3 regions of the Nonomuraea sp. B10E15 genome follow, and region 3 is predicted to be linked to each of the others. Evidence: riboswitches for the same ligand, from Rfam matches in the RefSeq annotation. Region 3 holds a riboswitch; each other region holds the start of a gene.
The links. A riboswitch is a leader RNA that binds a small molecule or an ion and turns the genes downstream of it on or off. The one in region 3 is predicted to bind cyclic di-AMP.
Positions count from the first base shown of each region.

Region 1 (2,311 bases), on a different contig from region 3:
CGCGCGTGGTGCGGCCGGGCGGGGTGTACGTCACGACGGTGGACAAGCGCGCCGCCCACGGGCCTGGAGGGCGGCGGCGTCCCGCCGACGGCCGGGAACTGGTCGTGGCGGAGGCGGTCCGGCACGGTCTGCGCCAGGCCGGCGAGACCACGTTCGTGGGTCACGGGCAGGGGCGGGACGGGCCGGACCCGGTGTTCCGGCTGCTGGCGTTCACCCGCGACGGGTGACAGGGCGGAGTCGGTTTCGCATCGAAAGCGACGCCGTGCGAAGCTGTGGTTGTCCCCAACACCATGGAGGTCCTCATGGCGGAATCACCGGAGCCGGAAGTCAGCGAAACTCCCGAGGACGAGATGAAGCGCAAGTTCCGCGAAGCACTGGAGCGCAAGCGCAACCAGCACGCGGGCTCCGGCGCTGGTGGCAGGGGCGTCGACCCATCGAAGATTCACGGGGCGCACGGCCCGGCTGCGAGTAAGAGATCGTTCAGGCGCAAGAGCGGCGGCTGAGCCGGAAAGGACTGAGGGGGTACGGCATGCCGTACCCCCTTTCGTATTCCCGCGCAAGGTAGATCTTTGCCCGGTTCATGGCGAATCGTTTGCGTATGTCCGATTCGCTGCTAGAGTTGCCGCCATTACCAGCCGGTGACCTGGCCCTTACCCAAGAGAGGGCCTCCGGCTGGCGCCGAATCCCGACTCGATCGGGAACCGGGGACCCACCTCACTGGGGTGAATCCGGCCCGTGCCGGTAGGGCATCTCCACGCCCGAACCCGTCAGCTAACCCGGTAGGTGTGATGGAGAGGACAGAACGCATGTATGACCGCAGCGCACCCCCGAATCGCGTAGCGCCGGCCGCCGCCTGAGCGGCCTCCCTTCCCCCCTTTCTTTCCCTCGCCCGATGTAGTCGCTCGGGCGTGCCGCAGCGCCGTGCCCTCTTGCCGGCGTGCCTCCCCCTCGTCCCCTCGCGAAGGACTTCACACTTTCATGTCTCCCCGTTTTGGCCTGCGTTCCCTTGCCCTGCTCACCGCCTCCGCCGTCGGCTCGATGAGCGTCGTCTGCACCGCGGCACACGCCGATCCCGGCGCCGAGGAGAAGGCCCTGTACAAGGGCTCCACCACGGCGTCGTACTTCTGGGACGACGGCTCGGGCAGGGCGGGCGACACCGGCCTGCCCGCCAGCGGCAAGCCGATGCAGAAAGGCATGGCCGCCAGCCCGAGCTGGCCGCTGCTGACCGAGGGGTACGTGATCTACAAGGGCAAGAAGATGCCCTTCTTCGTCGGGGACAGAGGGCCGGGGGAGCCCTCCAGCCGCGGCATCATGCTGGATCTCGACGCCAAGACGTTCGCCGACCTGACCGGCGGCACCTTCAACTCCCGCTCGCTGATGGTCAACGGCAACGGCGGCAAGGGGCACATCAAGATCGACTATGTCATCACCAAGTGGGGTGACGGCCTGGGCAAGAAGGGGCGGCCGGTGCCCTTCTCGACCGGCGCCTACGCCCGGCGGGGCTGACTTTACGAACGCGACACCGCGGGCTTCATGGACGCCATCGGCTGGCCGGCCGCCCACGTGGTCGGCGCGTCCATGGGCGGGATGATCGCCCAGTCCCTGGCCATCCGGCATCCGGCACGGGTGCTGACCCTGACCTCGATCATGTCGACGCCCGGCCACACGGTCGCTCCGCCGACGGAGGCCGCGTTCGCGGCCCTGACCGCCCGCCCCGCCGCCGAGCGCGCGGCCGTCATGGCGCAGGCGCTGGAGACGTACGCGGTGATCGGCTCGCCCGGCTACGCGATGGACCGGGAGCGGGTCGTCCGGAGGGCCGGGCGCGCGTTCGACCGCTGCTTCGACCCGGCGGGCACGGGCCGGCAGCTGGCCGCGATCATGGCTTCGGGTGACCGTACGGACCTGCTGGCGAGCCTCACCATGCCGGCGCTGGTGCTGCACGGGGAGGACGACCCGCTGGTCCCGGTCGAGGGCGGCCGGGCCACGGCGGCGGCCATTCCCGGCGCCCGGCTGGTGACCTATCCGGGCATGGGACACGACCTGCCCGAGCCGCTCTGGCCGGAGATCGCCCGCGAGATCACCAAGCTGACCGCCGCCTGACCGCGCGGCCGCTCCCGGGCTACGCGGACCGCTCCCGGCGCCGGAGGATCTCGGCCACGTGGGTCTCGGCCCACGCGGCCACCGCCGCGATCGGGGTGTGCAGGGAGCGGCCGAGGTCGGTCAGCCCGTACTCCACCCGCGGTGGCACCTCCGCGAACACCTCGCGCGTGATCAGCCCGTCCTGCTCCATGGTCCGCAACGTCTGTGTCAG
Region 1 covers NZ_JBDPMB010000012.1:171,037-173,347, forward strand. Annotated here, with positions in the region: gene ABGB14_RS29785 (class I SAM-dependent methyltransferase) at 1-227, shown strand, start outside; gene ABGB14_RS29790 (DUF5302 domain-containing protein) at 303-503, shown strand; cyclic di-AMP (ydaO/yuaA leader) riboswitch at 667-801, shown strand; gene ABGB14_RS29795 (hypothetical protein) at 979-1,506, shown strand; partial or broken gene ABGB14_RS29800 (alpha/beta hydrolase) at 1,528-2,100, shown strand; gene ABGB14_RS29805 (helix-turn-helix domain-containing protein) at 2,120-2,311, opposite strand, start outside.
Region 1: linked by a shared signal. The riboswitch ahead of ABGB14_RS29795 (hypothetical protein) and the one ahead of ABGB14_RS34310 (C40 family peptidase) in region 3 are both predicted to bind cyclic di-AMP.

Region 2 (2,311 bases), on a different contig from region 3:
CTGCGTACGACTACGACGTGGCGGTGTTCGAGAACCGCTTCCCCTCCTTCTCCACGAATTTTGGGACTTATCAAGATGTGGGTGGGCTGAGTGAGGTTCGTCCGGGAGTGGGGCGGTGCGAGGTGGTGTGCTTTACCTCGGATCACTCGTCATCCTTCTCGAAGCTCTCCGACGCCCAGGTGCGGCTGGTCATGGAGGCGTGGGCCGACCGTACGGCCGAATTGTCCGGGATCGAGGGCGTGGAGCAGGTGTTCTGCTTCGAGAACCGGGGCGAGGAGATCGGCATCACGCTGGCGCATCCGCATGGCCAGATCTACGCCTACCCGTACGTCACGCCCAGAACGAAACTCCAGCTCGGCGCCGCGGCCCGCTACCAGGGCCCGGGCAACCTGTTCGCCGACGTGCTGGCCGCCGAACGTGCCGCCGGGACACGGGTGGTGGCCGGCAACGAGCTGTGGACGGCGTTCGTGCCCGCGGCCGCGCGCTGGCCGTACGAGGTGCACGTGTATCCGCACCGGCAGGTGCCGGACCTGGCGGCGCTCACGGAGGAGGAGCGTGCGGCGTTCGCCCCGCTCTACACCTCGGTGCTGCGGGCCTTCGACGGGCTGTTCGGGGTCGTGATGCCGTACATCTCGGCCTGGCACCAGGCCCCGGTGCGGCGGGACCGCGAGCTCGCGTACCTGCATCTGGAGCTCTTCAGCATCCGGCGGGCGCCCAACAAGCTCAAGTATCTGGCGGGCTCGGAGTCCGCGATGGGCGCGTTCGTCAACGACGTGCTGCCGGAAGAGGCCGCGCACATGCTCCGATCACAAGTAGATCAAGAATAGATTTCTACTTAAGGTCGCATGTCTCGTGATCTACCACTAATATCCCCTTATGCATCGGCCGTAACAGCCGTTGCACCGCCTAATCCTGGGCGAGTTGCCCGGGAGCCGGGGACCCATCGCACCTGGGGTGAATCCACATCCGTGGTAGGGATACGCAGCTCCCATACCCGAACCCGTCAGCTAACCCGGCCGGCAGAGGGAGAGGAACACCTACGTGGCGGCTTCGTCCCCCGCGAGTCTTGCCATCGGTCTCATCACCGCCGCCGCCGTCGTCGTTTCGGCGGCCCCGGCGTCCGCGGCGTCCACGGCCCCCAAACCCAAGGAGTCGGAGCTGCGCGCGCAGCTCAAGCAGCTCAACAAGAAGGTCGACAAGCTGATCGAGGCCTACAACCTCAAGCGCGTCGAGCTGGCCAAGGCGCAGAAGTCCGCCAAGGCGGCCAAGGCCCGGCTGGCCACCGCCGAAGAGGCGCTGACGACGGCCGAGAAGCGGGTCGCCGAGATAGCCCGCCTGCGCTACCAGAACGGCAACCCCGGAGTGCCCGTATTCATGTTGCCGGAGAACAGCGGCGGCGCCGCGGTGCTCAATCAGGTCACCGCCGAGCAGCAGGCGTTCGTGCAGGGCGTGGCCAGGGCGCGCGACGAGAAGAAGAAGGCCTCCGCGCAGGCCGTCGAGCTCGCCGACAAGATCCGCAAGGACGCGGCCGAGGTGGCCGATCAGCGCGACGAGGCCGAGGACGTCATCGACGACATCGAGAAGAAGCTCCAGGACCTGGTGCCGTTCGGCACCAACCGCAGGTCAGACGGCGGCTGGGCACCCGAACTCCCGTCCGGCTCCGACAACATCACGCCGCGCACGCGGCTGATGAAGGAGCAGATCGGCAAGAACTTCGCGCTGCCCTTCACCGTCGGCTGCTTCCGCTCGGGCTCCAGCGGCGAACACCCCCTGGGCCGGGCCTGCGACTTCATGATGAGCACGGGCGGCTCGATGCCCTCCGCCGCCAACGCCGCCCTGGGCGACCGCATCGCGGAGTGGGCCATCAAGAACAAGAGCAGGCTGGGCGTCAAGTACGTCATCTGGAAGCAGCGCATCAACCACGGCTCGGGTTGGAGCACGATGTCCAACCGGGGCAGCATCACCGAGAACCACTACGACCACGTGCACATCTCGATGAACTGAGGGCAGGTCGGTTCGGCGATCACCGCGTCGACGGGTTGACGAGCCCGCCGTCGTAGGCGGCGATGACGAGCTGGGCCCGGTCGCGGGCGTGCAGTTTCGCCAGGAGGCGGCCGATGTGGGTCTTGACCGTGCCGACGGTGAGGTGCAGGTGCTCGGCGATCTCGGAGTTGGACATGCCCGTGCCGACGAGGGTGAGCACCTCTCGCTCGCGCTGGGTGATGTGGCCGAGGTCACGTGTGGCCGGAGCGGGATGGGAGCGTCGCAGCACGTCGGCGATGAGCCGGCGGGTCACGGTGGGCGCCAGCAG
Region 2 covers NZ_JBDPMB010000022.1:17,071-19,381, forward strand. Annotated here, with positions in the region: gene galT (galactose-1-phosphate uridylyltransferase) at 1-827, shown strand, start outside; cyclic di-AMP (ydaO/yuaA leader) riboswitch at 894-1,036, shown strand; gene ABGB14_RS39595 (hypothetical protein) at 1,042-2,004, shown strand; gene ABGB14_RS39600 (response regulator transcription factor) at 2,024-2,311, opposite strand, start outside.
Region 2: linked by a shared signal. The riboswitch ahead of ABGB14_RS39595 (hypothetical protein) and the one ahead of ABGB14_RS34310 (C40 family peptidase) in region 3 are both predicted to bind cyclic di-AMP.

Region 3 (2,311 bases):
TTGCTGACCGTAGCCCTGCTGCTGGCCGTACTGCTGCTGGCCGTAGCCCTGCTGCTGACCGTACTGGGGTTGCTGGCCATAGCCCTGCTGCTGACCATAGGGGGGCTGTTGCCCGTAGGCGTCGTCCGCCCGGTAGCCGACCACAGTGACGTCGGGGTCGGGCTCGCCGGGGTGGCGGCCCGGAGCCTGCTGGCCGTAGTGGGGAGGCGCAGCGTTCTCGCCGGATTCGTCTTGTGGGTACGGCGGCTGTCCGGTGCTCACCGTGTCACCTCGCTTCGAGTGCGCGCGTGGCACGTGTCAGGACACATGCCTGTGCTGCCCAACGTATCGACATAGGTATCAACAATCACCTTTCCATGTGGTCAAGGTCCGCGTCACCCGACGACAGATGGAGCAGCATGCGGGTGTTGCCCAGGGTGTTCGGCTTGACGTGTTCCAGGTCGAGGAACTCCGCTACACCCTCGTCATACGAGGCCAGCAGCTCGGCGTAGACCTCGGGGGAGACCGGCGTGCCCTGGATGCGGCGAAAACCATGCCTCGCGAAGAAGTCGACCTCAAAAGTAAGACAGAATACACGTTGCAGACCAAGATCTTTGGCCTGCTGGATGAGCGCTGAGACGATCCGGTGACCGACGCCCGCGCCGCGGCATTCGGGATCGACGGCCACCGTGCGGACCTCTGCGAGGTCCTCCCAGAGCACGTGGAGCGCGCCACAGCCGACGATCTGCCCGCCACGCTCGGCCACCCAGAACTCCTGCACGTCTTCGTACAGCGTCACCGTGGCCTTCTTCAGGAGCCGCGAGCCCGCGCCCGCATAGGTGTCGACCAGGCGCCTGACCCCCCGCACGTCAGGCGTGCGCGCACGCCGGACCACCACCGCGGTCTCGGGCACAGTCAGTTCGGCCACCTGCTCCATGGCTCTCCAGAGTACAGATGTCATTACGGCTCGGACCTAACTCACATCTCTCCGCCCATCCTGTTACATCTCGTGGCCGAGCGAGCACGGCGTCGCGCCGGGCGATCGTTCGGGAGTAAGCGCCACATACGGTCACTCCTGCCCGACTGGCACCGAGACCACCTCGTGACCCTTCGGTTGCGAAACCTCTACGGAGTTGGCAGTTCTGGTTGAGCAGGAACCCGGAGTGCATTAGTGTCCAGCGACGATGATCCCCGCGTGTCGCGCGCGGGGGGAAGCACGCTCAATTCCCTCAGGGAAGCCGGGGACCCGCCGGTGGCGACCGCCACCACGGGGTGAATCCGAGTTTTTCGGTAGGGCTGCTCCGGCCCGAACCCGTCAGCTAACCCGGTAGGCGTCTATGAGAGGAGCCTGGTTGGTGAAGCGCACGCTCAACCGTGGGAGGAAGTCGGCGGGCAAGCACGCCCGCCCCCCGGAACGCGCCCTGTCGCGTCACCGCCTCGGTGTGGCGAGTTTCACAGTCGCCGCGCTGCTGTTCTCGGTTCCCACCGTCCCGGCGTCCGCCGACCCCAAGCCCTCGCTCAAAGACCTCGCCACGCGGGTCGAGAAGATGCACGTCGAGATCGAGACGCTGACCGAGCAGTACAACGGGCAGCGGGAGAAGCTGAAGACGGCCAAGAAGGCCGCCGAGGCCGCGCAGAAGACGCTGACGGCCAGCGAGACAGACCTGGCGGCCAAGCGTGCCAAGGCCGTCCTGCTCGCCCAGAACGCCTACATCACGGGCGGTCTGAGCCGTGCGCTGGCGTTCACCTCATCCGAGGACCCCGGCAACTTCCTCGACCGCGCCGCGACCACGTTCGCGATCGAGCAGCGGCAGGGCGAGGAGCTCAACCAGCTCACCAAGGCCAGGAAGGCCGCCGAGCGCGCCAGGGCGAGCGCCAAGTCGCGCATCAGCGAGGTCGAGAAGATCGTCAAGGACCTCGACGCCAAGCGCGGCAAGATCAGCAAGCTGGTCGCCAAGGTCGAGAGCAACCTGTTCAGGCGGGCGCTGGGCGAGGCCGGTCGTCCCGGCACCCGCGCCACCCGCGTCAACCTGCCGATCGCGGGCAGCGGAAAGGCCGCGCAGGCGGCACGGTGGGCGCTCACGCAGCAGCTCAAGCCGTACGTCTGGGGAGCAGAGGGTCCTGGCTCCTACGACTGCTCCGGCCTGGTGATGGCGGCCTACCAGCGGGTGGGCATCTCGCTGCCGCACTACACAGGCAACCAGTGGACGGCCGGGCGGCACATCTCACGCGACGAGATGCGTCCAGGCGACCTGGTGTTCTTCTACAGCGACCTGCACCACGTGGGCATCTATCTGGGCGGCGGCATGATGGTGCACGCCCCTCGGACGGG
Region 3 covers NZ_JBDPMB010000016.1:108,109-110,419, forward strand. Annotated here, with positions in the region: gene ABGB14_RS34300 (RDD family protein) at 1-261, opposite strand, end outside; gene ABGB14_RS34305 (amino-acid N-acetyltransferase) at 347-916, opposite strand; cyclic di-AMP (ydaO/yuaA leader) riboswitch at 1,187-1,328, shown strand; gene ABGB14_RS34310 (C40 family peptidase) at 1,335-2,311, shown strand, end outside.